DNA from 2 places in the Methylobacterium flocculans genome. Region 2 is predicted to be linked to the other one. Evidence: riboswitches for the same ligand, from Rfam matches in the RefSeq annotation. Region 2 holds a riboswitch; the other holds the start of a gene.
What was found. A riboswitch is a leader RNA that binds a small molecule or an ion and turns the genes downstream of it on or off. The one in region 2 is predicted to bind glycine.
Positions count from the first base shown of each region.

Region 1: another riboswitch for glycine. It lies ahead of gcvT (glycine cleavage system aminomethyltransferase GcvT); the one in region 2 lies ahead of OF380_RS25795 (L,D-transpeptidase).

Region 1 is NZ_CP107532.1:5,578,264-5,594,179, forward strand. It holds gene OF380_RS26495 (septation protein A) at 1-262, opposite strand, end outside; gene ftsY (signal recognition particle-docking protein FtsY) at 332-1,810, opposite strand; gene OF380_RS26505 (RluA family pseudouridine synthase) at 1,835-2,566, shown strand; gene mtaB (tRNA (N(6)-L-threonylcarbamoyladenosine(37)-C(2))-methylthiotransferase MtaB) at 2,589-3,833, opposite strand; gene dapF (diaminopimelate epimerase) at 3,836-4,729, opposite strand; gene OF380_RS26520 (GyrI-like domain-containing protein) at 4,976-5,689, shown strand; gene OF380_RS26525 (methylated-DNA--[protein]-cysteine S-methyltransferase) at 5,697-6,209, opposite strand; gene OF380_RS26530 (right-handed parallel beta-helix repeat-containing protein) at 6,299-8,362, opposite strand; gene gcvP (aminomethyl-transferring glycine dehydrogenase) at 8,570-11,416, opposite strand; gene gcvH (glycine cleavage system protein GcvH) at 11,598-11,960, opposite strand; gene gcvT (glycine cleavage system aminomethyltransferase GcvT) at 11,990-13,120, opposite strand; glycine riboswitch at 13,274-13,388, opposite strand; gene OF380_RS26550 (endonuclease III domain-containing protein) at 13,533-14,324, shown strand; gene trpS (tryptophan--tRNA ligase) at 14,447-15,517, shown strand; gene tam (trans-aconitate 2-methyltransferase) at 15,564-15,916, shown strand, end outside.
Region 2 is NZ_CP107532.1:5,410,672-5,426,587, forward strand. It holds gene OF380_RS25745 (universal stress protein) at 35-964, shown strand; gene OF380_RS25750 (hypothetical protein) at 1,120-1,278, shown strand; gene OF380_RS25755 (calcium:proton antiporter) at 1,366-2,451, opposite strand; gene OF380_RS25760 (VOC family protein) at 2,856-3,749, shown strand; gene OF380_RS25765 (VOC family protein) at 4,121-4,360, opposite strand; gene OF380_RS25770 (IS481 family transposase) at 4,456-5,394, shown strand; gene OF380_RS25775 (VOC family protein) at 5,332-5,655, opposite strand; gene OF380_RS25780 (DUF2798 domain-containing protein) at 5,727-5,978, opposite strand; gene OF380_RS25785 (amidohydrolase) at 6,229-7,581, opposite strand; gene OF380_RS25790 (trimeric intracellular cation channel family protein) at 7,686-8,315, opposite strand; gene OF380_RS25795 (L,D-transpeptidase) at 8,371-9,105, opposite strand; glycine riboswitch at 9,426-9,515, opposite strand; gene OF380_RS25800 (hypothetical protein) at 9,655-10,230, shown strand; gene OF380_RS25805 (hypothetical protein) at 10,341-10,559, opposite strand; gene OF380_RS25810 (YciE/YciF ferroxidase family protein) at 10,942-11,478, shown strand; gene OF380_RS25815 (sigma-70 family RNA polymerase sigma factor) at 11,569-12,270, opposite strand; gene OF380_RS25820 (hypothetical protein) at 12,585-13,154, opposite strand; gene OF380_RS25825 (ferritin-like domain-containing protein) at 14,022-14,534, shown strand; gene OF380_RS25830 (DUF3140 domain-containing protein) at 14,593-14,946, shown strand; gene OF380_RS25835 (hypothetical protein) at 14,950-15,141, shown strand; gene OF380_RS25840 (deoxyribodipyrimidine photo-lyase) at 15,658-15,916, opposite strand, start outside.

The DNA of each region.
Region 1 (15,916 bases), 170 kb from region 2:
GGCCGCCGAACACCACCACCACCACGCCCGACACGAGCGGCATGATGGGCAGGCGCCGCATCAGGGCGTAGTGGATCGCCAGCGCCACCAGGGTGGCGGCGATGAAGGCGCCGGTGGCCGCGAACAGCTTCTGGTCGGGATGGACCCCGAGGCGCTCCGCATAGGCGTTGCCGAAGAAGAAGATCATCAGGGGCCCGAGCTCGAGGGCGAGCTTGAGGAGAGGTGGAAGGTGGCGGCGCGGGGGGATGGCTTCGATCTGCATGGGGTCCGTCATAGTGGAGGCGCGGCGCGGGCGTGACGCGACACGGCGTTTCAGGGATGGGCGCGCCCGTCAGCCCGCGTCGAGCCCCGCGATGGCGCGGGCGAAATCGCGCGCCGCGAAGGGTTCCAAGTCCTCGACGCCTTCGCCGACGCCGATGAAGTGCACGGGCAGGCCGAACTTGGCCGCCAGCGCCACCAGGATGCCGCCCCGCGCCGTGCCGTCGAGCTTCGTCATCACGAGGCCCGTGACGTTGGCGGCCTTCGAGAACAGCTCGACCTGGCTCAGCGCGTTCTGGCCCACGGTGGCGTCGAGGACGAGGAGCACGGCGTGGGGGGCCTCCGGATCGATCTTGCGGATCACCCGCAGGATCTTCTCGAGTTCCGCCATCAGCCCGGCCTTGTTCTGGAGGCGGCCGGCGGTGTCGATCAGCAGGACGTCGGTGCCCTGTACCTTGGCCGCCTCGTAGGCGTCGAAGGCGAGGCCGGCCGCGTCGGATCCCTGCGCACGGGCGATGACGGGCGTCTGCGTGCGCTGGCCCCAGACCTTGAGCTGCTCGATCGCCGCCGCCCGGAAGGTGTCGCCGGCCGCCAGCATCAGCGAATGCCCCTCCGCCTTGAGCTTCAGGGCGAGCTTGCCGATGGTGGTGGTCTTGCCCGCGCCGTTGACGCCGATCATCAGGATCACGAAGGGCTTCTTCGACGTATCGATGCGGAACGGGATCGCCACGGGGGTGAGCGCGCGCTCGACCTCGGCCGCCAGGATCTCGCGCACCGCGTCCGGCGAGATGCCCTTCTCGTAGCGGCCCTTGCCGACGGCCTCCGAGATCCGCGTCGCCGTCTCGATGCCGAAATCGGCCTGGATCAGGGCGTCCTCCAGCTCCTCCAGGGTGTCGGCGTCGAGCTTGCGCTTGGTGAACAGGCCGGTGACGCGCTCGGTCAGCGCCGTGGAGGTGCGCTTCATGCCCCCCGTCAGCCGGCTCCACCAGCCACGCTTCGGCTCGTCCGCGCCCGCCTCGGGCTCCGGCATGAAGATCTGGGTTGAGACCTCGGGTTCCGGCTCGGGTTCCGCCGCAACCGGGGCCGGCTCGGCCGTGAAGGCCGGCTGGGGCGTAAAGGTTTGGCTCGTTGTGTCGGCGGCCTCGGCGCCGCGCGCCGGGTCGTCGCCGGCGGTGCCGGCGGGCGGGCGTTCCTGCGCACCTTCTACGGGTTGGAGGTCGGCCCCCTCGAGTTCGTCCGGCACCGCGTTCTTGCCCGGCGCCCCTTCGTCCGGCTCCCCCGGGGGAGGCGGTACGTGGGAGACGTCCGTCGCGGCCGTGGCGAAGTCCGGCTGACCCTCGGAGAACGAGGCGGGGGATTCAGGCGGGGGCGCGACCGGCTCGATGGCCGGCGCAGGTTCAGGCGCAGGTTCAGGCGCAGGTTCGGGCGCAGGTGTCGGCGCCGGGGCGGGTTTCGGGTCCGGCGGCTGCACGGGCACCGGCGCCGGGCGCGGCTCCTCCTTGGTGCCGAACATCTTGCGCAGCAGCCAGCCCGGCCTCTTGTCTTCGCTCATTCCCGCTTGCTCCCCGGACCCGGCATGGTAAGCGCCAAGGCCATGCCCCCAGCCGATGCCCTCGTAACAGACATAGGCGCGCGCCTCCTCTACCGCGATGCCCTGGTGCTCGTCATCGACAAGCCGGCGGGTTTGCCCGTCCATCCCGGCCCGAAAGGGGGCGAGACCCTCACCGACCACCTCGATGCCCTCCGTTTCGGCCTGCCCCGGCGCCCGGAGGCCGCCCACCGCCTCGACCGCGACACCTCCGGCTGCCTCGCCCTGGGGCGCCACGCCAAGGCGCTCGCACGCCTGAACAAGCTGTTCGCCGCGAGCGGCACGGTAGAGAAGACGTACTGGGCCCTGGTCGAGGGCGGCCCGACGGAGGAGGCCGGCAGCATCGAACTGGCCCTGGCCCGCCGCTCCGACGACCCGCGTTCCTGGTGGATGAAGGCCGACCCGGCGGGCGACCCCGCGCTGACGCGCTTCGTCGTGCTTGGGCGCGGGGGCGGCCTGACCTGGCTCGCCCTCTCGCCGGTCACCGGGCGTACCCACCAGCTCCGCGTGCATTGCGCCGCGATGGGCTACCCGATCCTCGGCGACCCCATCTACGGCACCGCGCCCCGCAGCGGCGGCCCCGGCCTCCAGCTTCATGCGCGGGCCCTGAGCCTGCCGCTCTATCCGAAGAAGCCGCCGATCCGGGTGGAAGCTCCGGCCCCGGCACAGATGCGGGCGGGGCTCGAAGCGTGCGGATACGCGGCGGCAACAGGGGCCTGACCCCGCCGCCCCGGCGCCGGCCTCAGGCGGCGATGAGCACGCGTCCGTCATGCCCAGCGATCGTCACCTCGCGAAAGACGCCGGCGGGCGTCTCGGGCGGCAGGCGCACCGGCGTGAACCCTTCCGTGCGCCCGATGCCGCCGCGCTCGGTGAGTACCCGGTGCCGGCGCCCCACCTCCCCCGCCAGATGCGTCGCGAGGGCCGCCGCCCCGGCCTCCCGCAGGCGGGCCGCGCGTTCGCGTACGACCGCGTCCGGCACCGGCGGCATCCGCGCGGCCGGCGTGCCGGGGCGTGGCGAGTAGGGGAAGACGTGCAGATGCGTCAGCCCGCATTCGGTCACGAGGTCGAGGGAGCGGGCGAACTGCGCCTCGGTCTCGGTGGGAAAGCCCGCGATGAGGTCGGCCCCGACGACCGCGCCGGGGCGTGAGGCCCGCACGGCCTCGCAGAACCGGATCGCGTCCGCGCGGGTGTGACGCCGCTTCATTCGCTTCAGGATGAGGTCGTCCCCGGCCTGGAGCGAGAGATGGAGATGCGGCATCAGGCGCGGCTCGCCGGCGATCGCCTCCATCAGGGCCGCGTCGGCTTCGATGGAGTCGATGGAGGAGAGGCGCAGCCGCCCGAGTCCCGGCACCCGTGCGAGGATCGCCTGGACGAGGTGCCCGAGGCTTGCGCTCCCGGGAAGATCGCGGCCCCAGGCGGTGAGGTCGACGCCGGTAAGCACCACCTCGCAGCCGCCCGCCTCCACGATGCGGGCGACCTGATCGATCACGTCGGGCAGGGCGACGGAACGGGAATTGCCGCGCCCGAACGGGATGACGCAGAAGGTGCAGCGGTGGTCGCAGCCGTTCTGCACCGGCACGAAGGCTCGGGTCTGCCCGGCGATGCCGGAGATCCGGGTGGGGGCGGCCTGGCGCACCGCCATGATGTCGTCCACGCGAGCGCGGGCCTCGGGGGGGCTCGGCTCCGACCATGTCTCCGCCCGGCCCTTCGCGTCGTTGCCGACGAGGCGCGCAACCTCCGGCATCGCGGCGTAGGCGGCGGTCTCCACCTGCGCGCCGCACCCGGTCACCACGATCTCGGCCCCCGGCCGGGCGCGGGCGAGCCGGCGGATCGCCTTGCGGGCCTGGCGCCCGGCCTCCGCCGTCACCGCGCAGGTGTTGACGATGACGAGGTCGCGGCTTTCCGCCCCCGCCGTCGCATGCCCGCGCATCACCTCCGACTCGACGGTGTTGAGGCGACACCCGAAGGTCAGGGTCTCCACTGCCATGCTCAGGCCGAGCCTTCGGGTGAAAACATCTCCGGCGGGAAGTTGCCGTCCCATTCGAGCGCCACGGGGCCGGTCATCAGCACGTGGTCGTCGGCCCGCCACTCGATGACGAGGTCACCGCCGGGGAGATGCACCGTGGCCCCCCGCCCGATCATGCGTAGGCGCGAGGCCGCCACCACGGTGGCGCAGGCGGCGGTGCCGCAGGCCAGCGTCAGGCCGGCTCCGCGCTCCCAGACCCGGAGCTTGATCCTGTCGGGCGCGACCACCTGGGCGATCGAGATGTTGGCGCGTTCCGGAAAGATCGGGTGGTTCTCCAGCATCGGGCCGATGCGGGCGAGATCGTAGCTGTCGGGGTCGCGCTCGACGAAGAAGATCGCGTGCGGATTGCCCATGTTGACGACGCCGGGCGAGTGCAGCACCGGATCGTCGATGGGACCGACCTGCAGCTCGATCCGCCGCGTGTCCTGGAACGGCTCGGCCAGCGGGATCTCGTCCCAGGCGAGCTTCGGCCGGCCCATATCGACGGTGAAGGAGCGCTCGGCGACGCGCTTGACGCTGACCACGCCGCCCTGCGTCTCGAGGGTCAGCCGGCCGCTCTCCGCCGGGCGCGCCATGGCGGGGTCGTCGAGCATCGCGTAGGCGACGCAGCGGGTGCCGTTGCCGCAGGCGCCGGATTCGGAGCCGTCCGTATTGTAGATGCGCAGCGACGCGTCGGTTCCGGGCAGGCGCGGGTCGTGGATGACCATCAGCTGGTCGAAGGCCGAGCGCGGGTGCTCCGCGATGGCGCGTGCCTCTCCGGCCGCGACGCGGATGGCGGTGCCGCGCAGGTCCAGCACCACGATCTGGTTGCCGGCGCCGTGCATCTTCAGGAATCGTCGATGGGCAAGCTCGCTCATGCCGCCGTGTCTCTCGTCCTCGTCCTCGGGGGTTCCATCCTGCGGCCTATAGGCCAAAGCGACGGGGCGCGCACGGGGGCGGAGGGCGCGGCAACGTTGCAGAAGGGCCGCGCCGCGACACCATCGTGCGGGCCGGCACTCGGGACGCCTCGCCGGACGTCGCGGTCGCCACTACCTTGTGGCGATTCTCCGGGGTCGTCCGACACGACGGCAGCCGGGCCTCAGCGACCTTCCGGAGCCCGCCCCTTGACCCGCTCTCGTTCTCCGCTGCTCGCCGGTTGCCTCGCCCTCGCGGGGATCTGCGCCGCACTGCCCGTTCTCGCCCAGCCGGCCGCGCCGCCGGCCGCGACCAGCCCCCTGCCCACCACCACGAACCCCGACCCGAAGAACCCGGCCGTCCCGGATATCCCGGTCCCGGCGCAGGCGGGTGCGGCGCCCGTGGCCACACCGCCGGCCGGCTCCCGCCAGACCCTGGTGGCGACGCCGGGGGACGCCAACGACGTGGACGAGGTCTCGCTGCCCGCCAAGCCCGCCGCGATCCTGGCGGGCCGGGCGAAGTGGGAGGAGGCGGTGCCGAGCCTCAAGGCCGCCTTCCAGCGCATCGAGGCGGACCTCGCCAAGGCCGGCATCCAGGCCGTCGGCCGTCCGCTGGCGGTCTTCGCCAAGACCGACGACGACGGCTTTCAGTACGACGCCATGATCCCGATCGCGGCGATGCCCGATCCGAAGCCGGCGGACTCCGAGGGCCTGCGCTTCGGCACCACCCCGAGCGGGCGCGCCCTGCGCTTCCCGCACAAGGGCTCCTACGACGAGATCGACGGCACCTATGAGACCCTGACGGCTTATCTCGACGCCAAGGACGTGGTGGTGCAGGACCGCTTCATCGAGGAATACGTCACCGACCTGACCGACAAGGCCGACGAGAAGCTCGACGTGAACATCTACGCGCTCCCGAAGTAGGTCGCCCTCACGGCAGGGCGAGCTGTCCCGGCGGCGCAGCGCCCTGCCCGCGCTCCAGGGCGAGCAGGAAGCGCTTGGTCTCCAGGCCGCCGGCAAAGCCCGTGAGGGCGCCGGCGGCCCCGATCACACGATGGCAGGGCACGACGATCGGCAACGGGTTGACGCCGTTGGCCGCGCCCACGGCCCGGCTGGCCTTGGGCCGCCCGATGCGCCGGGCGAGTTCGCCGTAGGAGATCGTCTCCCCGGGTGGGATCTCCGTGAGGGCTTGCCAGACTTCGCGCTGGAACGGCGTGCCGCGCGGGTCGAGGGCGAGGTCGAACCGGGTCAGGCGGCCCGCGAAATAGGCATCGAGCTGCGATCGCGCCTGCCCGAAGGCGGTGTCGTCCCGGTGCCAGTCCGCGCCCGGCGTCACGGCGCCCTTGCCGGCCGGAAAGCCGATGCAGGCCAGGCGTTCGCCGGCCCCCGCGAGCACGAGGGGGCCGATGGGGCTGGGCAGGATCGTGTAGCGCGTTCCAGACATCTCGTTCTTCCGCTCCGCGAGCCTCACGATCGACACCGGGGCGGACGCGGTCCCGGCGACGGTATCGGGTCATGGGTCCGACACGGGCGTCAGGGGCGGGGTCGTGGATGGCCCGACGCGGGTAAGCCATCCGGATCCGCCGGCACCTCCGGTGCGCTGCGTCGGTCCATCTTGTCCAGCGGGAGATCCGGCAATCCGGGCAGACGGGCGAGGTCCACCGCGCGTGACCAGCTCGTGCCGGCGTCGGGAGTCAGGCCCATCGCCTCGAGGGTCCGGTTTCCACCCACCTGCTGCCGGCCGATATCCGCGTCCGGATTGATCTGCAGGAGGGTCGAGCCGAGGGTGACGTTGTCCTGGATCGCGTTGCGCTTGGCATGGGCCGGCTCGTCCGTGTTGAACGTCGCCAGGTCCGGGTACTGCGTGCGCCAGGCGGGCGAGCGGACCGGCATGGCGCGCAGATCGCGCTGTTCGTCGCTGTCCGGGCTCAGGACTGGAGGGGGCCCCCCCGGCCGCAGGGGCCAGGAGACGCCGCGCCCGTCGAGGAAGACACCGGGTTCCGATCGGATGAACGCGTTGCCGACGACGCTGTTGTCGCGCCCGCCTCCGATGAAGACCGGCTGCGGGACGCGCAGGAACAGGTTGCCTTCGACCCGGATCCCGCTCGCGCGATCGTCGAGATAGACGCCCTTCGTTTCGAATCCCCCTGCGGGTCGAAGATCGTGCAGGAAGTTGTTCCGGATGATCGTGCCCCGGGCCGTGATGTCCCGGCCCGTATAGATCGCGCCGGCATCGGAGGTTTCGTTGACGACGTCGGTCAGCTCGTTCAGCGCGATCAGATGATTGTTGCCCTTGAAACCGATCGCGATGTGCTGCGCATGGGCGACGACGTTCCCGACCGCCCGGGCTCCGACGCCTTCGAGGCGGATGCCGTACTTCTCGGTCCGGCCGAGGCGTGAGAAGCGGACGATCCGGTTGTCCTCGGCGAAGTTTTCCGAGGGTGTGAGGGTCTGGCGATCACCCCCGTCGAGGGTGACGCCGCCTTCGCCCGTATCCGCGATGAGCGAGCGGCGCACGCCCGAGCGGACGGATTTCTCGACGACGACCCCCCGGGCGCCCGCCCAGCGGATCCGGCAATCCGCGATGACGATGTCCCGGGAGCCTTCGATCGACACCGCATCGCCGCGAACCCGCTCCAGGGTCAGATGTTCGATCCGCAAATCGTGGGCGCCCACGATCCGGATGAGCCCCTCGGCGCGCGAAACCTCGACCGTGTTCGGGCCGGGCCGCCGAGGGATCAGGTAGACGATCCCGTCGGCGGGATCGCGCCACCATTCCCCCGGGCGATCGAGTTCCGCCAGGGCATGCGAGACGTAGAAGCGTGCGCCGGGGCGAAGGATGTCGCGCGGGCTGTCACGCAGCAGCAGCGTGTCGGCCCCGTCGTCGAGCGTCAGGGCGGGCAACTGTTCATAGGACCAGTCCGCCCCGAGATAGCCCGCCACCCAGAGGTCGGTCTCCTTCCTCCAGGCGGTCGCCTGCTGCGGGGTGATGCGCAGGGTGGTGTCGTTCGCCGCGGTCTCGGGCGGTCTGAGGGACGACCAGCCCGTATTCGGCCAGCGCGCCGGCGTGAGTGCGCCGTCGGCGTCGAAGATCTCGAGGCCGACCGGGGCGGCCACGACGCTGTGCACGCGCTTGACCTCGATGCTGGGCTCCAGGGCGGCGGCCTGCGGCAGGGCGAACGCGACGATCGCGCGCCGCTGGTCCGATGGTGCGCCGGACGGGACGGGGCGTTCGACGCGCCGGAGGGGGACGCTGCCGCTGATCCGTGCCGAGCCATCCTTGGGTCCGCGCAGGATCAGCGATGCGCCCGGTCGTCCGGCTCCCGCTTCGTCGATGCGGACCGGACGTTCCAAGCGATGAAGGCCGGATGCGAGTTCGATGACGATCGCATCGTGTCCGGCGCGCCGGAGGGCCGGAAGGCGCGCGATCGCGTCACCGAGCGTGGCGACGACGTGGCCGCTCCCCTGGCCCGCCCGGTGTGGGTCCACGCGAATGACGGTTTGCGCAGCGGCGGGGGACCAGACCGAGCCGAGGCAGACGAGAGGCGTGCCGACGAAGAGGACGATCGCTTTCATGCACTTGGAAGGCCGCGTCATCTTCAGGAGGCTCCGATCCCGCGCGAAACGAAAGCCCAACGCGACCCGTCCCGACAATGCATGCCGGCGCTCTCCCGGCGAGTCTCTCCGGTCAGGGTGTATTTTTTCTGCCGAAGCCAGGCGCCAGGCTCCCGGGTCGCGCGGCGATGCCCCGCCCCGGGGATCAGGGACCTGGTCCCCGGGGCGGGAGCGGTCGAGGCGCCGGCGCTACTCCGCCGCCTCGCTGTAGGAATCGACCGGCGGACAGGAGCAGACGAGGTTGCGGTCGCCGTAGGCGTTGTCGACCCGGTTGATCGGGGGCCAGTACTTGTCCATCCCGAGGCTGCCCGAGGGGAAGCAGGCGGCTTCCCGGGAATACGGTCGTTCCCAGGTCCCAACGAGGTCACGGACCGTGTGGGGGGCGTTCTTCAGCGGGTTGTTCGCCTTGTCGATCCGCCCCTCCTCGATGGCGCGGATCTCCTCGCGGATTGCGAGCATGGCGTCACAGAAGCGGTCGATCTCGCCCTTGGTCTCGGATTCGGTGGGCTCGATCATCAGGGTCCCGGCCACGGGCCAGGACATGGTCGGCGGGTGGAAGCCGCAATCGATCAGCCGCTTGGCGATGTCGTCCACGCTGACCCCTGCGCTCTTCTGGAAGGGCCGCACGTCGATGATGCATTCGTGGGCCACCCGCCCCTGCGCGCCGGAATACAGCACCGGAAAGGCCCCGTTCAGGCGGCTGGCGATGTAGTTGGCATTGAGGATGGCGATGCGGGTCGCCTGGGTCAGGCCGCGCCCGCCCATCAGCAGGACGTAGCTCCACGAGATCGGCAGGATCGAGGCCGAGCCGTAGGGGGCGGCCGAGACCGCGCCCGCCTCGCCGGTCTGCGGATCGGAGGGCAGGAACGGGATGAGGTGGGCCTTGACGCCGATCGGGCCCATGCCGGGGCCGCCGCCGCCATGGGGAATGCAGAAGGTCTTGTGCAGGTTGAGGTGGCTGACATCGGCACCGATGTCGCCCGGCCGCGCCAGACCCACCAGGGCGTTGAGGTTGGCGCCGTCGAGATAGACCTGTCCGCCATGGCCGTGGACGATGTCGCAGATCTCGCGGACCTGAACCTCGAACACCCCGTGGGTCGACGGATAGGTGATCATGCAGGCGGCGAGGTTTTCGGCGTGCTGCTCGGCCTTCTTGCGGAAGTCGGCGAGGTCCACGTTGCCCTGCGCGTCGGCACCGACCACCACCACGCTCATGCCGCACATCTGGGCCGAGGCCGGGTTGGTGCCGTGGGCCGAGGAGGGGATGAGGCAGACGGTGCGGTGCGTCTCCCCCCGCGACAGGTGATAGGCGCGGATGGCGAGGAGCCCGGCATATTCCCCCTGCGCGCCCGAATTCGGCTGCATCGAGATCGCGTCGTAGCCGGTGATCGCGCAGAGCTTTTCGGAGAGGTCGCCGATCAGCGCGTGATAGCCCTGCGCCTGATCCACCGGCACGAAGGGGTGGATCTCCGCGAATTCCGGCCAGGAGATCGGCAGCATCTCGGCGGTGGCGTTGAGCTTCATGGTGCAGGAGCCGAGCGGGATCATCGCCCGGTCCAGCGCGAGGTCGCGGTCCGCGAGGCGGCGCATGTAGCGCGTCATCTCGCTCTCGGCCCGGTTCATGTGGAAGATCGGGTGGGTGAGGTAATCCGAGGTGCGCACCAGGCTCTCGGGCAGGCGGGGCTCGGGCCAGGCCTCGTCATAGGCCAGATCCACCCCGCCGAAGGCGCGCCACACGGCCTGGAGAATGTCCGGCCGGGTGCGCTCGTCCACCGTGATGCCGATGCGGTCGCCGCCGACCTTGCGCAGGTTGACGCCGTTGGCGACCGCCTGGGCGAGGATCACACCCTGGAACGCGCCGACCCGGACCGTGATGGTGTCGAAGAAGTGCTCCGGCTCCACCGTGAAGCCCAGGGCTTCCAGGCCGGCGGCGAGGCGCACCGCGTCGCGGTGGACGCGGGCCGCGATGGCGCGCAGCCCGCGCGGGCCGTGGAACACGGCGTACATGCTGGCAATGACCGCGAGCAGCACCTGCGCGGTGCAAATGTTCGAGGTCGCCTTCTCGCGGCGGATATGCTGCTCGCGGGTCTGGAGCGCGAGGCGGTAGGCCCGGTTGCCGCGGGCATCCACCGAGACCCCGACGAGGCGACCCGGCAGGGTGCGCTTGTGGGCGTCGCGCGTGGCCATGTAGGCGGCGTGCGGGCCGCCATAGCCCATCGGCACGCCGTAGCGCTGCATCGAGCCGATGGCGATGTCGGCGCCCATCTCGCCGGGCGAGGTCAGGAGGGTCAGCGCCAGCGGGTCGGCCGCGACGACGGCGACGGCGCCCGCCGCGTGCAGGGCCGCGATGGGCTGGGTCAGGTCGGAGATCCCGCCGCAGACGCCGGGATACTGGAAGATCGCGCCGAACACGGCGCCCGGATCGAGATCCGTGGCAGGGTCGCCGACCACGATCTCCCAGCCGAGGGGGGCGGCGCGGGTGCGCAGCACCGCGATGGTCTGGGGCAGACACTCGGCATCGACGAAGAAGGCGGATCGGCCGTTGCGGGCGATGCGCTGGGCCATGCCCATGGCTTCGGCCGCCGCCGTCGCCTCGTCGAGCAGCGACGCGTTGGCGATGTCGAGGCCGGTGAGATCGCAGACCAGGGTCTGGAAGTTCAGGAGCGCCTCGAGGCGACCCTGGCTGATTTCGGGCTGGTAGGGCGAGTAGGCGGTGTACCAAGCCGGGTTCTCGAAGATGTTGCGCTGGATCACCGGCGGCATCGTGGTGCCGTGATAGCCCTGGCCGATCAGCGAGACGAGGAGCCGGTTCCGGTCGGCGATGCCCCGCATGTGCTCGATCACCCGGCGCTCGGTCATGGCGGCTCCGAAGTCGAGGCGCTCCTCCTGCCGGATGTCCGCCGGCAGGGTCTCGTCCATGAGGGCGTGCAGGCTGTCGGCGCCCAAGACGCCGAGCATCGCGTCGATCTCCTGCGTCGTCGGGCCGATATGGCGGCGGTTGGCGAAGTCGTAGGGGTCGTAGCGGTCGTGGGGCATGGGGGCCTCGAATGTCGCTGTTGCGGAAATGAGGGCGCGTTTCCCTGCCCCTTGCGGAGAGGGATTGAGGATGGGGGTCGTCGGGTGACCCTCACGCTTCGAAGGCCGGCGGAGCCACCCCCACCTCCGCCTCCTCCCCACAGGGGAAGGAGGGCGCGTTCCGGGGATCGATTCGTTGGCGCTACTTCGCGAACGCGGCGTAGGCCGCCTCGTCCATCAGGTCGTCGAGGCTTGCCGGGTCGTCGAGGCGCAGGCGGTAGAGCCAGCCGGCGCCCTGCGGGTCGGCGCCGACGCTGGACGGGTCGGCCACCGCCGCCGCATTGACCTCGGTGACCTCGCCGGAGACCGGCGCGTAGACGTCGGAGGCCGCCTTCACCGACTCGACCACCGCCGCCGCCTCGCCCTTGGTCAGCTTTGCACCGACCTTCGGCAACTCGATGAAGACGAGGTCGCCGAGCTGTTCGGCGGCATGGGTGGTGATGCCCACCGTAGCGACGTCACCTGCGCAGTCGAGCCACTCGTGCTCGTCCGTGAACTTCCGCATCGATCTCTCCTGGTTGTTGGCAGTACGGCTCAGGCGCGCTTGAAGCCCGCTGGAACGAAGGGCAGCGCCGCGACCGTGAGGGCAAGGCGCTTGCCGCGCACCTCCGCGAACACGCGGGTGCCGCGTGTCGCGAGCGCGCTCGGCAGGGTGCCCATGGCGATGGGAGCCCCGAGGCTCGGCCCGAAGCCGCCCGAGGTGACCTGCCCGATCGCCGCGCCGGTCTCGTCGGCGAAGAGCGGCGCGCCCGCCCGCACGGGGGCCGGACCCTCGGGCCGCAGGCCGACGCGGCGGTGGGCCGGGCCGGTCTCCAGGGCGTCGAGGATACGCGCGGCCCCGGGGAAGCCGCCGGCGCGGGCCCCGCCCCGCCTGCGTACGGCCGGGATCGCCCAGGACAGCCCGGCCTCCACCGGGTCGGTCCCGACATCGATGTCGTTGCCGTGCAGGCAGAGGCCCGCTTCCAGGCGCAGGGAATCGCGGGCGCCCAGCCCGATCGGCAGCACGGCGGGATCGGCGAGCAGCGCCTCGGCCAAGGCCTCGGCCCGGTCCTCGGGCACGGAGATCTCGAAGCCGTCCTCGCCGGTATAGCCCGAGCGAGTGACGAGGGCGGGGGCCCCGGCGAGATCCAAAGCCCGCACGTCCATGAAGCGCATGGCGGCGACCTCCGGCGCGAGGCGGGCCAGGACCGCCTCGGACCCCGGCCCCTGCAGGGCGATGAGGGCACGGTTCAGCACGGTCACCGTGCAAACCTCGGAGAGGTGCGCCCGCAGATAGGCCTCGTCGGCGACCTTGTTGGCGGCGTTGACCACGAGGAGGAGGCTGTCGCCCCAGTGCGAGACCATGAGGTCGTCACGAATGCCGCCGGACGCATCGAGGAGCAGTCCGTAGCGCTGGCGTCCCGGCTTCAGGCCGAGCACGTCGATGGGCAGGAGTGTTTCGAGGGCGCGGGCCGCGTCGGCGATGTCGCCCGAGCGCGGCGTCAGGCGGATCTGCCCCATATGCGAGACGTCGAACAGGCCGGCTTCGGCCCGCGTGTGCAGGTGCTCCTTGAGCAGGCCCGCCGGGTATTGCACCGGCATGGCATAGCCCGCGAAGGGGACCATGCGGGCACCGAGGCGCAGGTGGAGCGCGTGCAGGGGCGTGCGGGCAACATCAGGGGACATCGGATCACTCCACGACAAAGGGCGCCGGACGCGCATACGAGCGTTTCCGGTTGCCCCCATCTGTCACGGGTACCTGAGAGCTTCTCCCGAGCCGCCGGAGCGGTTCGGGATTTCTCCTTCGGTGGACGCCGTCAGGCGCCTCTCTCCAGATTGTCCAGCGGTACGGTGATTGTGCCTGAGAGTTTCCGGGGGTGGTTGCTCCGTCGGCGCCATGGCTCAAAAGATTCGAACGCGAAACTCTCGGCCTGGGCTCTCCCGTATCGCCTTTGCTGACCCAGTCAGGGTTTCACATTGCACTGCATCACGCAAGACATGCGAGGGCGAGGCGGCGTGACGCTCGCGCAAATCCGTCACCCGTGGCGGTCTCCGACCGGTTCGGGGAACCGAGCGACGGGGCGCGGATTCCGTCCCTATGCCGATCGCATCCGGGCACGACCTCGCCGGCCCCCGCCCCCGCCGGACCCGTTCCACGAAGGCCGAGCCGGCCCTCGCTGATCCCGCCCTGTCCGACAAGGCGCTGGCGATCCATGCGCGTCTGTGTCCGGTCTACGACTGCCCGATCCCGTATTTCCACAGCCTCGATCCGTTGAGCGAACTCGTCTCCTCGCTGCTCTCGCACCGGACCCGAAACGCGGAATCCGGTCGCGCCTTCAAGGCGCTGCGGGCCCGTTATCCCGACTGGGAGGCGATGCTGGCCGCTCCCGTCTCCGAGGTCGAGGCGACGATCGCGGGCGTGACCTGGCCCGAATTGAAGGCGCCGCGCCTGCAGGCGATCCTCGGCGCCGTGCGGGCGCGCCACGGCGCCCTCACCCTCGACTTCCTGCGCGACCTCGCCGTTGACGAGGCCCGCGCCTGGCTTGAGGCGATCCCCGGGGTTGGGCCGAAGACCAGCGCGGCGGTGCTGTCCTTCAGCGTGCTGCGGATGCCGGCCCTGCCGGTGGACAGTCACCACCACCGGGTGGCGCAACGCACCGGGCTGATCGGTTCCCGGGTCGATGTCGGGCCTTCGCACCCGATCCTGCGGGCGCAGCTTCCCGACGACTGGAGCGCACAGGCGCTCTACGACAATCACGAAGTGCTGATGCTGCACGGGCAGCAGGTCTGCCATCATCGCAATCCGGCCTGCGGCCGGTGTGTGCTGCTCGACCTTTGCCCCGAGGGACAGGCCCGGATGGGGGCGGGCGGAGCGATCCGCGAACCGTGATGGGGGCATCGGGCTGCAGGACGCCTTGACCGGTCCCGGCGCGGCGTCCAGAAACCGGCGCTTGGCCGAGCCGCGTTGCGTCGGCGGCCGCCTCACCCCAATCCGCACGAGGACCCCGCGCGATGACCGCGTTCAAGGAACTGGTGTTCTCGGGCGTACAGCCGACCGGGAACCTGCATCTCGGCAACTATCTCGGTGCGATCAAGCGATTCGTCGAGATGCAGGCGCGCGATGCGCAGTGCCTGTACTGCGTCGTCGACATGCACGCGATCACCCTGTGGCAGGATCCCGCTGCCCTGCGGGGGCAGATCCGCGAGGTGACCGCCGCCTTCCTCGCCGCCGGCATCGATCCGAAGCGCTCGATCGTCTTCAACCAGAGCCAGGTGCCCCAGCACGCGGAGCTCGCCTGGATCTTCAACTGCGTCGCCCGCCTCGGCTGGCTGAACCGCATGACGCAGTTCAAGGACAAGGCCGGCAAGGACCGCGAGAACGCGTCCATCGGGCTCTACGCCTATCCCGTGCTGATGGCCGCCGACATCCTCGCCTATCGCGCCACCCACGTGCCGGTGGGCGAGGACCAGAAGCAGCACCTCGAACTGACCCGCGACATCGCCCAGAAGTTCAACAACGACTTCGCCGAGTCGATCGCCGCCCATGGGCACGACGCGGGTGCGGGGTTCTTTCCCGTCACGGAGCCGCTGATCGGCGGCCCGGCGGCGCGCGTCATGTCCCTGCGCGACGGCACCAAGAAGATGTCGAAGTCGGATGCCTCCGACAATTCGCGCATCAACCTCACCGACGACGCCGACGCCATCGCCGCCAAGGTGCGCAAGGCCAAGACCGACCCGGACGCCCTCCCCTCCGAGGTGGCGGGCCTCGCCGGACGGCCCGAAGCCGACAACCTCGTCGGCATCTTCGCGGCCCTGAAGGACGTGTCGCGCGAGGACGTGCTGCGCGATTACGGCGGCGCGCAGTTCTCCGCCTTCAAGGGCGCCCTCGTGGAACTGGCCGTCGAGACCCTGGCGCCGCTGGGATCCGAGATGAAGCGCCTCGTGGCCGACCCGGCCGAGATCGACGCGGTTCTGGCCGACGGCGCCGAGCGCGCCGAGGCCATCGCGGCCCCGACCCTGGACGCCGTGAAGGACATCGTGGGTTTCGTCCGGCGCGGGCCGCGCCTGCGGCCCGTACCCTGACGCGGACGAGCCTGGCATCGGACGGGGACAGAGCGCGGAGATTTCGATGACCGACTGGAACCCCGCCCTCTACACCCGCTTCGAGGACGAGCGCACCCGACCGGCGGCCGAGCTTCTTGCCCGGGTTCCCCTCGAGGCACCGTGCCTCGCCTACGATCTCGGCTGCGGCCCGGGCAATTCCACCGCCCTGATCGCCGCCCGTTTTCCCAAAGCGGAGGTGATCGGCCTCGACACGTCACCGGCCATGCTGGAAAGCGCGCGCAGCCGCCTGCCCGACCTCACCTTTGCGCAGGCCGACGCGGCGACCTGGCAGCCGGACCGTGCACCGGACCTGATCTACGCCAACGCGGTCCTGCAATGGCTTCCCGACCATCCGGTGCTGCTGCCCCGGCTCTTCGG
Region 2 (15,916 bases):
TTCGTCGTCATCTGCGCTCTCAGGAGAAGGATCCATGCGTATTCTCGTCGCCACCGATTTCTCGCCCCGCTCGCAAAGGGCTGTGCGCCGCGCAGGCATCCTCGCCGCGCAGAGCCGTGGGACGGTCATCATGATGCACGTCGTGGACGGCCCGGGTTGCCGGGAAACCTCGCAGGACATTCGCGAGGCCCAGCGCATGACCGTCGAACAGGTGGCCGTGGTGCCCGAACTCTACCGCGTCCGGTGCGAGCCGCTCGTCGTCCGAGGTAACCCCTCCAGCGAGATCCTGAACGCCGCGGAGGACCATGATGCCGACCTCATCGTGGTCGGCTCCTCGCATCGGGGACCTTCCCGCAATGCAGGTCGGACCGTCCGAAACCTGGTCCGAAGCGCTCGATGCCCGGTCCTCGTGGTCAGGCGCTTCGCGGCGTCCCCTTACGAGAGGGTCCTGATCCCAGTCGACCTTTCGGATGCGTCGAAACGGGCTCTGGGAAGCGCGGGTGAGCTTAAGCTCGTGGACAGCGCGCACGTCACGGTCCTGCATGCCTTCGAGGCACCGGGAAAGTCCAAGCTGTCCGGGTTCGGGGTCGAGCGCGACCAGATCGACGGCTACGTCGAGGCTTGCCGTTCCAAGTCCGCCGAGGACATCGAGGCGCTTCTCGCGAGCGGCGGTTTCGATGACCGGGATTGGTCGAGGCGGACGGAGGAAGGCTCCCCGCCCGAGGCCATCACCCGCATCGCCGAGCGCATTCCCACGGACTTGCTCGTGATTGGCACGCATGCCCGTACGGGTCTGAGGAAGGCGATTTTCGGAAGCGTCACCGAGGACGTCCTGTCCAGGGCGGGCCCGGACGTCCTCGTGGTCCCGCCGCCTCGTTCCGATCTCGGGTGCCAGCCTCTACTGCCACCGACTGCCGGTCGGCCCGAGGTCGGACCGTCAGGTCCGAGGCTTGTGCTCGGGTAGGCGCCGGCTGCCGTGATGCATCCAGTCCTGCAATGACCCTGACAATGGACTTCCGCCGAGATGGACGGGAATGTCAGGGCCGTCGCTGCAAGCGCAGGCACAGGTCCGGGCCCTTCGACGAACGCAGTCGAGGTGGCCCACCGAGGAGGATCTCGATGAGGATCATCGCCGCACGGGCCATGGCCATCGCCATCATGCTGCTGGTGCTGGGCACGGCACGCTGGCTGGAGCAACTCGGCACACCCTTGCTGTTCGAGGGCTGCCTCGTCGCCTCCGTCGCAGCGACAGCGGTCGTGCTGCTCGCACGCTGGTGACGTTGCCGAAGGCGCGAACCGAGCCTTCAGCAGGCGCGACCGAGAGGGCCACCGAGGTAAGCCAAGCCCACCGCGCCTGCGGGCCCCTCAAGGCAGCACGGCGAAGAACAGGAACGAGGCGAAGATCACGAGGTGTACGATCCCCTGAAGCACGGTCGTGCGCCCGGTGCCAAGGGTGATGACGGCGACAAGGAGGGTAAGGGCCAGGAGCACCTGATCCTTGGATCCGAGCCCAAGGCTGAGCGGCTGGCCGGTGAGCACGGAGACCAAGGCGACCGTTGGGATGGTCAGGCCGATGGATGCCAGTGCCGAGCCGAGCGCGAGGTTCATGCTGGTCTGGAGCCGGTTGGCACGTGCCGCCCGTACCGCGGCGAGCCCCTCGGGCATGAGGACGAGCATCGCGATGACAATGCCGGTCACCGCCTTGGGGATGCCGAGCCCGTCGATGCCCCATTCCAGCGTGGGCGTGAGCACCTTGGCGAGCCCCACCACCCCTGCGAGGCAGACGAGGAGCAAGCCGAAGCTCGCCAGGGCCAACCTGCTGGACGGTGGCGCGGCATGCTCTTTCTCGTCGCCTGTGCCACCCTCCGGCAGGAAATAGTCCCGGTGTCGTACGGTCTGCACGAAGACGAAGGAGCCGTAGAGGACGAGGGAGGCCACTGCGGCGAACAGGAGCTGGGGCACCGTGAAGACCGGTCCGGCGGTACTCACGAAGTTCGGCAGGACCAGGGTCAGGGTGACGAGGGCAGCGAGAACCGCGAGTGCTGCGAGCGCCCCATGGAGCCGGAAGCCCTGCACGCTGTGCCGGACGCCCCCTGAGAGCAGGCACATCCCTACCAGGCCGTTGCAGATGATCATCACGGCCGCGAAGACGGTGTCGCGCGCAAGCTCCGCCTTGCCGCTGCCGCCGCCGAGCATGACCGAGACGATGAGCGCGACCTCGATCACGGTGACCGCAAGCGCCAGCACGAGGGTGCCGAAAGGTTCGCCGACCCGGTGAGCGACGACTTCCGCATGGAAAACCGCCGCGAACACTGTCGCGACAAGGACGATGCCGGCCGCGGCGAGCAGGATGACAGGTGGCTCCGTCATGAGCGCCGCCCCAAGAAGCACCAGGGCCAGGGCGGGCCAGGTCCAACTCCACCATGGCATCCCGGCTTGAGGCACCTGCATGTCCGTTATCCTCCGAAACTCTGAAAGCGCCCGACGGGCGGATTACCTGACAAAGGTCTTTGCGGGGCAACGCTTGCCCCACGCAGGCATGTCACCGGCCTGTGCGGCGACAAGGATCGAGACCGATCCGGGTCGTTCCGGCAAGCGAGAAGCGAATGGCGGTCGGACCTCCCCCGTTCATCGGAGTGGAGTCAATCGTTGGGCGGCCCACCCGACCCTTCCCCGCGCCCGGGTAAACCCGTCGAGTTCGTCGTCCGCACGGTTCGCCGCTTCAAACCGCCCGCATCCTTCCCACTTGACCGAATGCCATGTGGCTCCTTAGCGAGTCGACCGCGTTATTGTCTCGGAACCTCGCTCCACAGCATAGTCATGACCTGGGGCCTGCCGTTCTCGGAGGCATAAACATGGAAGAGCCGGCACCAAGCCTCGCAACCGACGTCGCGGATTCTATTCTGGCCGGGGCACCCTACCGGATCGGCGCGGTGACCCTCGTCGTGAACGACCTCGGCGCACTCGCGCGGTTCTACCAGGACGTCATCGGACTCGACGCGGTCTCAGGTGAGCCCGGTACGGTGCGGCTTGGCGCGGGCGACACGGTTCTCCTTGTGCTTCGGGGGGATCCGAATGCCCGACAGTGGATACCCCAGGAGGCGGGGCTGTTTCATACCGCGTTCCTGTTGCCCCGCCGCGCCGACCTAGGCGCTTGGCTCCTGCATGCCGAGGGGCGCGGCATCACGCCCACGGGTGCCGCCGACCACTCCGTCAGCGAGGCGGTCTACCTGACCGATCCGGAGAACAACGGCATCGAGATCTACGTCGACCGCCCGAGCTCGGAATGGCGGACGGCCGAGGACGGATCCGTCTTGATGCGCAACGAGCGGCTCGACCGCGCCGGGCTCATCGACGCCGTCCGCGCTCCCTGGGCCGGCATGCCGGCGGGATCGTGCGTCGGGCACGTCCACCTTCAGGTCGGTGACCTGGACGCGACGGAGCGCTTCTATGCCGGCCTGCTCGGCCTCGACGTGATGTGTCGCTATCCTGGCGCCTTGTTCCTTGGATCGGGCGGCTACCATCACCAGCTTGCCGGCAACATCTGGAACAGCGCTGGCGCGACCGAGCGAACCAAGGGAACGACGGGCCTCGCGGAGGTCGAGTTGCACGCGGACGCGGACGACCTCGCTGACGTGCGCGGGCGGTACCGGTACGCCGGTCAGCCCGCCGGCGAGAATGCCGAAGGGCTTTTCGTGCAGGACCCTTGGGGAACATGCCTGCGTCTCACGCCCACACCTCATCCGTGACGGCGCCCGGTCACCGGCAGGCCAGGATCAGCCGCCCTTCGAGGTCACGCGGCATGTCTCGGCTCGTTTCGTCCTAAGGGTTGATGCCCGCACACGATCTCCAGCGCCGCGGAGGAACCCGGGACGACGCAAGGCCTGCCGACGCGGAAGGATGCCATCAAGGATTTCAAGGCTTGGATGCTTGCGCTCCATGGCATAACCTAAGACAAGAAGCCGAACCTGTCCTATTTATGTATGATGGTATGAAGCAAACCATAAGTTCGCAAACCATGGTGCAGAGCATCGCACAGAAGACTCCGCCGGCGATGCAGGATCTCTTGGTGCGAACTTAAGGTAGAGATTGACTGGGACCATAAGGTTGCACCGTAAGATCATGGAAATGACGGAGATTGTCGCTGATCGCCTGCCAGCAACTGCTCCAGGGTGATGCGACGGTGGCCCATGCGAAGCATCCCATCCTCGGACCACCAGGTCCCTGCCGGTCGATCCCAGGTGAGTTCGACACCGTTCAGATCCGGATCGCACAGATACGCCGACAGGCTCACGCCGTGGTCAACCACCTGCTCAATCGGAATGCCGGCGGATTGCACGCGTCGGATGACCGCTTGCAAGGCGCCTAGGTGTCGAAGCTATGAAGGTTGTTCACCCGAGGCGGGGGTGAGAGGCTGGGGTTGCGAAGCCAACCAACCCTGACCGAGTGCCTCGGATGAACACCCATCAGCATGCCCGTATGACGGTTCATGGTCGAGCCCTTCTGGTGAACCGGATCCTGGTCGACGGCTGGCGCGTGGCCGAGGCGGCACAGTCTGCTGGCATCAGCGAGCGCTCGGCCTACAAGTGGCTGGCCCGTTTTCGGACGGGCGGCGTGGGGGCCCTTCGCGACAGAAGCTCGGCCCCCCTCCGGCCAACGGTGCGTGTCACGCCCGCGATCCGCATGCAGGTCGAGGCTCTGCGGCGCACGCGGCTGACGGGTCAGGCCATCGCCGAACGCCTCGCGCTTCCACGCTCCACCGTCGGCAGGGTCCTGCGCGGTCTCGGTCTCGGCCGGCTGAGCGCGCTCGAAGTTCGGCCGCCGGTCATCCGCTATCAGCGCGAGAGGCCGGGCGAACTCATCCACATCGACACGAAGAAGCTCGGTCGGATCGACGGCGTCGGTCACCGCATCACCGGCAACCGGCGCGACGGCCGGCGCGGCATCGGCTGGGAGGCCCTGCATGTGGCCATCGACGATGCCTCGCGCCTCGCCTACACGGCCGTTCTGCCCGACGAGACCAAGCAGAGCGCCATCACCTTCATGAGTGAGGCGCTGGCGTTCTTCGCCCGACATGGCGTCACCGTCGAGCGCGTGATGAGCGACAACGGCTCGGCCTACTGCAGCCATGCCTTCCGCGATCTCCTCGCCGAGGCCGGCCTGCGACACGTCCGGACCAGGCCCTACACGCCGCGCACCAACGGCAAGGCCGAGTGCTTCATCCAGACCTCGCTGCGTGAATGGATCTACGCCGTGCCCTACGCCTCGTCCGCCGACCGGACACAGGCCATGAGCCCCTGGATCGACCACTACAACACCAATCGAACCCACTCAGCCCTCAGCCGACAGACACCCTGGCAAAGGCTGAACAACCTTCTGGGCAACGACACCTAGGTCGCTGTAGGTGATCGCGAAATGATGGAGGCCGGTCGCGTCCTTCGGACTCGGCGTTCCGCCTGCGCCGCGCCATGTGTTGATACATAGGTCGTGATGGTAGCCGCCGAAGGACAGGAACACCGCCTCGCCGAGCAGCTTCGTCATCTTCATCCCGAGTAGGTCCCGGTAGAAGGCGAGCGAACGTGGGAGTTCGGTAACCGATAGGTTCACGTGGCCGATGCGGGCAGGGCTTACCGCCGCCGGCGTTTCAACGGGCATTCGTCGATCCTCTGAATTGGTGTTCATGACAGTGGAAGGCCAGCATTCCGGCATTCCGGCACTCCCGCGCTTCAGGCGCTCCGGGCGCCAGGCCGGACGGTGCGTCGACCCATGAGGCGTGCGGAGATGCCGAAGGCGATCCGACTGACAACCAGCGTCAGCAGGAAGGCGATGGGCCACGCGATGAGGAACTGCTTCGGCCAGGCGTGAAGCCACTCGGTAGTCGGGCCCAGGGTGATCATGGACATGATGCCGGACATGGCCCCGGCCATCATGAAGGTGATCAGGACCTGGGCGAGGAGGAGGGTCTTCGAATCGTGCATGTCGTTCTCTCATCCTGAAGGATGGAGAATGACGAGGCGCCGCGCCCAGCATTGCACCATCCCCGGGGTGGGGGTGATGCCGTGGGTCCGCACAAGGCGACTTTTCCCGCTTTCGCGAGGGCCGGACTAACCTCACCGGCCTGAATCTTTTCGACGTTCGAAGATTAAGCTTGGCTGTTCAAACCGTCAACCCCGAAGACGTCGATGGCTCGTCCGAGGGGAGCGGGTCATCGACGGTCCCGTCGACTGCTCAGGGCTTCGGGGCGGCGGGCACCAACCAGTGACCGGCGGCGGCGAGCATGGTCTCGACCCCGGTCCGCAAAGTCGGGGTCAGCACCGGGGCGTATTCGGGCGAGTGGTTCGCGGGAAGCGCATTCACGGTTCCGCTCTTCTCCGCCTCGGCGTAAAGCTTCGGATCGGTCCCGCCAACGAACCAAAACACGGACGGTACGTCCCAGGCGCGGGCAAAAACGGTGAAGTCCTCGCTGGCGTTCGCGCTGCTGGCGGGCTGCACCGTGTCGGCCCCCAGACGCTGCTTGAGGGCCTCGGTCACCTTGGCCGTCGCGTCCTCGTCGTTCACCGTCAGGGGGAACTGTCCGAGCATCGTGAGGAGTGGCGGCTTCGGGGCGCCGGAGATGGAGGCCTCCCCGTCGACGACCCGCTTGATCGACGCGAGCACCTTGTCCCGCACCGCGTCGTCGTAGGTCCGGACGTTCAGCTGAAGCTGGGCCTCGTCGGGGATGATGTTCGCGCTCGACCCGGCCTGCATCGACCCGACCGTGACCACGGCGCTGTCGCTCATCGAGACCTCGCGCGAGACGATGGTCTGGAGCCGCATCACCGTGGCGGCGGCCATCACCACCGGATCGATGGTGGATTCTGGACCGGAGCCGTGCCCGCCGCGCCCGTACAAGGTCACCTTCAGGCTGTCGCTCCGGGAAAGCACCGGGCCGCTGGCGAGGCGCACCTGTCCGGCGGGGAACGGCAACACGTGCTGCCCCAGGGTGACGACCGGCTTGGGGAAGCGCTTCACCATGCCATCGTCGACCATGGCCTTTGCGCCCTCGCCGATCTCCTCGCCCGGCTGGAACACGGCCATGACGGTGCCGTGCCACCTGTCCCTGTTGGCGGACAGGATCTGCGTCGCGCCCATCAGCCAGGTCACGTGCAGATCGTGTCCGCATGAATGGGCGATGGCCGTTTCCCGGCCGGACGCCGAATCGGTCCCCTTCTTCGTGCTGGCGTAGGGAAGACCGGTGTTCTCCTTCATCGGCAGGCCGTCCATGTCGGCACGCAGAAGCACGGTCGGGCCATCGCCGTTGCGCAGGATGCCGACGACGCCCGTGCCGCCCACGCCCTCGGTAATCTCGAAACCCTGATCCTTGAGCCATTTCGCGGCGATGCCGGCGGTGCGCTTCTCCTGCATCGACAATTCGGGGTTGGCGTGGAGATCCTCGTAGATGCCCTTGAGCTTCGTGAGTTGCTCGTCCGTCGGCCCGGGCAACGCCTTCGGATTGGCCTGCGCAAACGCGGCGCCGGAAGGGGTCGAGAGCGAGACGAACGCGGCCAGAGTCAGCCCGCAGGGAAGATTCCGGAGTACCATCTTGGTTCTTCCTTCAGGCCGATCCGAGCGAAGCGGTCGTTCGACGATGCGTAGGTTGCGAGAGGCGCCTCGAATCGAACCAAACGCGGTAAGGTCAGGCATGTTCAGTTGTAGGGGACGCCGGGGCGGGGGCGATAACGCGGGAGCGTCCACTCGAAGCGAAGCGATGCACCCCTGAGGAGCAAGGCAAAGAGGAAGCCGACGCCGAGCGCGAGCTCACGAGGCGCCTCAAGGAGCGTCAGGAACACGAAGGTGGCTGCTCCGACCCCGGCAGCCGATGCATAGATCTCACGGCTGAGGATCTTCGGGCTGTCGCCTCCGAGAAGGTCGCGCAGCAGGCCGCCGAAGGTGGCGGTCACTACCCCCATGACGACGGCCACCAGGGCACTCGCACCGGCCTCCAATGCCTTCTCGGCACCGGCCACCGCGAACAGCGCCAAGCCCAGGGCATCGAGCCGTACCAGGTAGCGGTATCGGGATTGCGGGATGTGAGCGACGAAGAACACGGCAAGGGAGACGACGAGGCACGCCAGCAGGTAGGCTGGCCGCTGCGTCCAGAACACCGGCAACCCGAGAAGCAGGTCCCGAAGCGTTCCGCCCCCGACGCCGGTCACGGTGCCAAGGACGGCGAAGCCGACGAAGTCCATCTCCTTACGCGACGCCACGAGGGCACCGGCGACCGTGAAGACGATGACGCCGAGCCAGTCCAGGGTCGCGGTTGCAGTCTCGAACATCATCTATCGTCTCAACGGGAGGGATGGTTCCAGCGGGTGCATTCGCATCGCGCTCTCATTCGAAAAGGAGGACTTGGTTGTCGGACCGCGGGTGGCCGTCCCACTCCCGCTGCACCATCACCTCGGGCATCGAGGTCTTCACGACGACGGTGGTGCCGAGCGGAACACGTCCGTAGAGATCGTAGATGTCCTCGTTCAGAAGGCGGATGCATCCGGAGGAATCCGTGCCGCCGACCGTCCAGGGCTCGTTGGTGCCGTGGATCCGGTAGAGTGTGTCCTTGTCGCCCTGGTAGAGGTAGAGAGCGCGGCACCCGAGCGGGTTGTCGACGCCCGGCTCGACGTACCGCGGGATGTTGGGGCGACGCTTCAGCATGTCCGCCGTCGGACGCCAACCCGGCCACTTCGCCTTCCGCTTGATCACTGCGGTGCCTGACCAGGTGAACCCAGCCCGGCCCACCCCTATGCCATAGCGGATCGCGGTCCGGCCCTCGCGCACGAGGTAGAGAAAGCGGTCGTGGGTGTCGATGACGAGGGTCCCGGCCCACTCCGGTCCATCATAGTCCACGAGCTGCTTGCGGAACTCCGGGGGGACAAGCGCCAGGTCGACCTTAGGAACGTTGAAGGGCTCGTCCGGGATCACGCCGATGAACCAGGCATCCCGGTTTGAGGCGGGATCGACCGGCGCAGGGGCCGCGGGAGGTTCGGGCTCGGTGTCCCAGAAGAACGCCTGCGCGCGGCCGGGCACGAGAACGGCGGCGGCCAGAAGGAGGCTTCGGCGGGTGGCCAACATCGGATGGCATCCAGGTTGAGGGTTCGATGGCCTGCGTCGCCTCAGGCATGCTCGACCGCGCCGCGCGGACCATGCCGCGTGCGTCGTCATCGAAGCTCTTGGGATGAGCTAGCCGGTGCGCAGGTTGGGCGAGGGCGGGAGCCGGGCGGCTCGCGGACTTCAGGCTATGGGGACATCTTCGCGCAGGCCTCCAAGGTCACTACGCACGCGTCGTGCATGCGAGCCCCCTCTGTCATCGGCCTGAGAGTTTCGACGCAGCCTCGGGCGAGGTCGCGACTTACACCATCGGCGGGAGCTGACGCTCCGCTTTCCAGAGTGTTGAACGACGTGCGGTCCGGGTGCCTGAGAGTTTCCGGGGCGGTTGCTCCTTCGGCGGCCGGTTCGCACCGGCTCTCTCCCGCTCGTCGACGACTAACTTGGCTTTTCGTATACCGCCCTATCATGGGAGGTGCCAGTTAATTCGTTAGCTTGCAATCATATATGTGCGTTGAGGCACCCCGGTTCCCCCGGCTGCCATCCGCAAGCCCCCGGATGGGAGATCCGAGCGCCTTGCCTCGTACGGGGCTGATGAACGCGACGCGCTACGCCCTGCACGATGCGCTAGTGGCGTCCGGCCTCCCGGTGGAGGCATCGACGGGCGGCCGGACCAAGTGGAACCGGACGCGGTTCGGCGTCCCGAAGGCCCACGCCCTCGACGCCGCCTGCGTGGGACGGACGGAGGGCGTCAGCGGCTGGCAACGCCCGACCCTCGTCGTCAAGGCGACGGGGCGGGGCGCCTACCAGCGCACCCGTCTGACGGCGCACGGTCTTCCGCGCCGGTACCTGATGCGGAAGAAGCGGGTGTATGGCTTCGCCACAGGCGACATGGTCCGTGCGGATGTCCCGACCGGCAAGAAGGCCGGAATCCACGCTTGGCGCGTGGCGGTGCGCGCCTCCGGCAGCTTCAACGTCACGACCGATTCCGGAACGATCCAAGGCATCGGCCATCGGCATGTCCGCCTCGTGCAGCGGGCGGACGGGTACGGTTATGCCCTGGACCTGACGGCATCCACCCTCAAACCCAGGGAAGGCCGCGTTCCTCCCAGCCCTGAAGGACGAGGTTTCCACGCGGAAGATACTCGATGACGTCTGCGTTCAGGAACTCTCCCGGTGGTGCCAGCGCCCGGTAGAAGCTCGATTTGCCTGAACCGTAATGACCACCAGGAATGGTGCAGACCGCGACGGATCCCTGATCCTCAGAACTTTCGTCCGTAGGATTCGACAACGACCTCCTCGCCTTCATGACGTTGGATACGCTCGCGCGTACCGTCGGGCATCTCGCGGATGACGCCGTCGCCAAGGGAGCGGTCCATATAGTAGGCGGGGACACCCGCCCGCCTTGCCTCCTCCAGGGCGCGCGCACCGACCTGCCGGATTCCCTCTGCCTTCTCGGCAATGAGCTTCGAGAGCGTCATGACACTTCCTAACGCTTGAGAAAGCGTTCCTGCCAAACGTCGATATAAGGAGCGGGGGCAAATTCACAAAGTGTCGGGGAGTAATCGTGCTCGCGCCGTCAACCGAGAACATCCGCGACGTCGGCGGCGCCACACCAGCGCGTCGCCCGCTTACAAGACCGCAAGTTCAACCCAGGCTTTTGGATGTTCGCAGATGGCGTTCAGGCTGCCGGTAGCCATCTAACCCTGAAGAGGAATCGCTTCAAACTTGGCCCGTCAATCGGGTCACACCCTTATCCAAAAGGTGTCGAAAGATCCGGACCTAGCGGAGTGCTCGCGCGTTCTTCGCACTCGCCAAGCTGCGCCGTGGCGCGCAGTGGCGATGACATCGGAGAGCATACCCATGGCCACGAAGCCGAAGACATTGAACGACGCCTTCTACGAGACCTTGAAGGATGTCTATTACGCCGAGCGGCAATCCGTGAAGGCGCTCAAGAAGTCAGCCAAGGCCGCCGAGCACGACGAGTTGCGCCAGGCGTTCGAGACCCACGCCGAGGAGAGCGCCCACCAGGTGGAGCGGCTCCAGCAGGTCTTCGAGATCATCGGCAAGCCGGCCCGCGGCAAGACCTGCGAGGCCATGCAGGGACTTACCTCCGAGATGGAGGAGGACCTTGAGGACTTCGGTGACAGCCCGGCGGCCGATGCCGTCCTGGTCGGCTGCGCCCAGGCGGTGGAGCACTACGAGATCGCCCGCTACGGGACGCTCAAGACCTGGGCGAGCCAACTCGGCTACGAGGACGCCGCCAAGCTTCTCGACGAAACGCTGCAGGAGGAGAAGAAGACGGACGAGCTGCTCTCGCAGATCGCCGAGCGCATCAACGTGGAAGGGTCCGAGGGGGAGGCGCAGGCCACTGGCAAGGGCAAGGCCAAGGGCGCCTGATCGAGGCACTTAAACTCGATCACTGCGGGGCGCCGTGAACGGCGCCCCCTTCGATTTGCGGGACACCTCGACGGGACTGGAGGGTCATCGCTACGGATCGTGGCGTTCCCATCCCACGCCTTCAAGGCCGAGGATGTGCGTCAGCCTCTCGCGCGCCCGCGACACGCGGCTCTTGACCGTCCCGACCTTGCAACCCATCGCCACGGCGGCCTCCTCATAGCTGAGGTCGTTCAGGACGATCAGCACCAGCGTCTCTCGATGCTCGGCGGAAAGCTGCGCCAAGGCGGCTTGCATGTCCTGCAGGTGGAGGCCGTCCTCCTGCGAAGGCGCGATGGTCATGGATCCTGCATGCCTATCGTCCGGATCCTCGACCTCGTATGTCCGCCTGCGATGGTAGGTGTAGAAGGTGTTGCGCAGGATCATCGTCAGCCAAGCGCCCAGGTTGGTGCCCGGCTGGTAGGTATGCCGGCTTCGCCAGCCCCGCATCAGGGTTTCCTGAACGAGGTCCTCCGCCCGGCTACGGTCCTTGGTGAGCGACAACGCAAAACGCAGCAACCCCGGCATCTGGGCTGTCATCCCGGCCCGGATCTCGGCGGACAACGCTTCGCCTTGCGAGGCCAACACCGCGTCGAGTTGGCGTAGCAGCGCTTGGATCGGTTCGGCCTCGTCCAGTTCCGGTGGTGGTCCATATAGGGCCTGGAGCTGCAGTCCCAGGTGCATGCGCACGGCAAGGGGCAGGACCGGATCATGGCGCTTCGCTTCGGCGGGTAGAGTCATGGCGTCGGAAGGCATTCAGGGCGTGGCTCATATTCTGGCGTGGATTTGGTGAACGACATCCTACCGTACATGCAAGAGGACGCGGGAAGCCGTGACGCCGAGCATCCCCGGCTGCGTACGTCCTGTCCATCGAAGGGCGTCACGTGGCTTCACGTGGCTGGAAAGGTCTGAAGGGTGGCATCGTCGCGCTCGCCGTTTGCCTTGCGTTCGTTCCCGCGCTCACGTCCCTTCGGACCTTCAATGCCGGACGGGCCTTCGGCCATTCCGGCAACCCTTCCGATAGGGCAGCGAAGGGATCCCGGAGCGATCCTGAGGACAGCTATGGCCGTCTAGGCTTCCGCTTCGTGGACCAGTGCCTCCGTCCCGAAGCCGAGTTGCGAGGCGAAGCGGTTCCAGGTCTCGACCCGAACCTGGCCGCCGGTTGCGCGGCGATGCCCCTGTGCGAATTGGTCGTCGGGTCCCAAATCAGGCGCGCGATTTCCCAGGAATTCGATGAGGTCCGGCACGCTGGCGCTGCGCGCTGCGAAGTGGACGAAGCCGTCACGAAACCCCGCGTTGGCTCCGATCACCACCTGCTTGCGCAGACGGTGGGTCCAGGATTGCGCGACGAGCGGGTGGATCTGGCACGGCGAGTCGCAGCGTATCAGCGCCACCGGGCCGGCGAAGAGGGGCGCGACGGAGCGGGCGGCGTCCAGGGCCGTCTTCACCTCGGCACGCGCCGCGTGCAGCGCATGCGCATCGGGGTCCTTGCCTGACACGATGTCGGCGGGGCGTTCCGCGCGCATGAGCAGGCGCAAGGCCGGCGCCGCATCGCCGGAGGCGGAGCGCCGGGGCGCATTGACGAGGCTTACCACCTCGCGCAGCGCCTTGGCCGTGTGCTCCTTGCGAAGTGGGTCCATGATTTCCGGGAAGCTGGCGTTCGCCCCACGTTCGCCGAGGTCCCCGACGAGCCCGATCCCGGCGAGCCAAGCCAGGTCGCCGGGATCGCACAGGGCCGACGCGCACGCATAGGCGAGCAGGCTTGATGTCGGAGCGGAACGTCGCCGTGTCCACTGATGACCACGGCCTCGGACGCGCTCGGCATCCCACGCGGCACGTGGTGGTCCACGAGAACGGTCGGGATGCCGGGCAGGATGGTGCCTGCCTGGACGCCGAGGTCGGTCACCACGAGGCATCCAGGCGCAAGCCTTGCGAGTTCATCGCGCACCAAGGGGGACCATGCCGACTCGCCGCGCCCGATGATTCGGACGTGGGCAGGCCTATGGCCTGTCCGGGCGAAGGCACGAGCGAGGATGGCGCCTGCCGACAGGCCGTCGGCATCATCGTGGCAGAGGACCGCCGGAGCGTTCGGTCAGGCAGCGGCGACGGCGCGAGCAAAGGCTGCTCCGTATATGGCGAGATCGGTCATGCCCGCTCCTTGTCGCACATGCACGGGCCCTCGCCTGTCCGGAGGGATCGTCGCGACAGGCACGCGGATCCTCGCGGAGGTGCTCCCCTCAACGTGCGAAGGCGATGGCCGTTCAGGACCCCGGCTGCCTTTCGCCGAGGTGCAAGCCCAGGCTCGGGGTCTGCGAGAGGTCTTACCTGGCATACTGGCGGCCTCGCCACCATGCCAAGCTCAGCTTGGCCGCAATAGTGACCAGGTGGTCGCGTTTCGAGCGGCGCCCAAGCATCCCGCAGCACTTCGGTCGCAGGTGCCCTATGGAACGTCAGTATCGCACCCACGTTGGCGCCCGGACAACGCACTGACACGAAGTAGGAAACGAATGGCTGCTACGGACATCGGCGCCGTCTACGCGGGCGCTCTGCGGAACACGCGCGCGTTAGAGAAGCAGGGCTTGGAACAGATGGAACGCCAGCTTTCCGGTCTGGAACGCTACCCTGACTACGCCGCCGTCCTGCGCCGCCATGTCGAGGCAACGAAGGCGCAGATCGTACGCCTGGACAAGGCGTTGGCCGACGTGGGCGAGAGCTCCTCCACGCTGAAGGAGACGGTCACCAGCGTCGCCGGCTCCATCGGCGCCGCGGTCCATGCCATCGCCCAGGACGAGACCCTGAAGAACCTCTACGCAGGCTACGCCCACCAGTACGACCAAGTCGCCGCCTACCGGTCCCTGGCCGTCATCGCGGAGCGGGCCGGCAAGGTCGATCAGGTGTCGGCCTTCCACACGGCGGCCGAGGATGAGGCGAAGGTCGCCGAGGAGATCGCGGCGCTGATCGAGCCCGTCACCAAGACCTACCTCGACCTCACACTCAGCGGTGCGAAGGCCGATAGCTGAGGATGGTTCTCGGGGCGGCCTCGCCGGGGTCGCCCTCACTTCGACCGGAAGGTGCGCGATGGCCGAAACGGATGACAACGAGGCGACCTACAAGGCGTTCAAGGAGGTCGTGAACATGACTGCCTCGACCTTGGAGAAGCACCTCAAGGGCGAGGCCAGCCAGTCGGTCGGCCAGAAGAAGGACGGCGCCGGCGAGGCGACCGGCCACGAGGAGGGCCGGCGCATCGTCGAGATGCTGCACAGGAAGAAGTCCGAGCTGTCGGACGAGGACTACGGACATATGCGCAAGGTCGTGGGTTACGTTCACCGACACCTGAAGCAGGGCGGCCCGAAGGACAAGGACGCGGTCGAGAACTCCCCCTGGCGGCTGTCGCTGATGAACTGGGGCCATGACCCGATGAAGGAAACCTGACCGATGGATGATCCGACGCCCGTAGCCGTCACGGTGGAGGCATGCGGCGAGATGCATGAGCGCTTCCGTTGGCACCTGACCGATGCCGACGGCGTGTCCGTCCGGGTCTCGCCGGAATCCTACGCCACTTCCGAGGACGCCGGATCGGCTGGGCAAGCTGCGTTGAATGCCTTCGGGGCTGCCCTGGGAGCCTAAGGGTGCCTCTCGGCACCTGAAGTGCTCTTATGCAGAGGCTTGGTAGAGAACGGTGACGCGAGGAGTTGATCCGTTTTGCAGGGTGTTTAGGTCCTCAAGCGCGTATGCACCCTGGGCGAGCGAGCTAGAACTCGCCGCGCAGCCTTAATGTTTCTGAGCTTTCCCAGCTTCGTGCATTGCCATAGCTACGGCGACCGCCTCGCGTTCGGCATTGGAGCGTCTATCCGGGTGTTTGGCCATCGCATCCGCAACGAAAGTTTTCCAGGCCTTTGAGTTAACCGTGGGAGCAATCTGTGCTTTGTGTGACGTGGCCATCCGTAGTCCTCGATAAGTAGCGCTTTCTGGATATCACAAAGCCAAATGGTCCGAAAACGGACCAGTCTTGCCGAAGCCTTGCGGTTATGCCCAAGGGCGTAGATGCCCGTACCTAGATCCATAAGGTCCCGAGTGGATGCACGCTGTTCACAGACGACCAAGCGCAAGGCCTGCCTTGCCGCGACCTAATCGAGGCCTGCTTTAGGTTCGTTCCATGGCGGCCAAGCGCTCGACCTCACGCACGTAGCCGTCGGCGTCGAACTTCTTGAGCGTCGCGGCGCCCAGGCTGCGAACGTTGCCGTAGACCGGACGCGGACCCCAGGGCCGGTCGTGCAAGCCGAACAGCCAGGTCACGTTCGTGAAGGAGTTCGCGTCGCGCCCGTCGATGAAATACTTGTTGTTGAGCCGTAGCGCCGTCTCGAACGCCTCCTCGGGCAAGGCCGACCACTCCACGATCTTC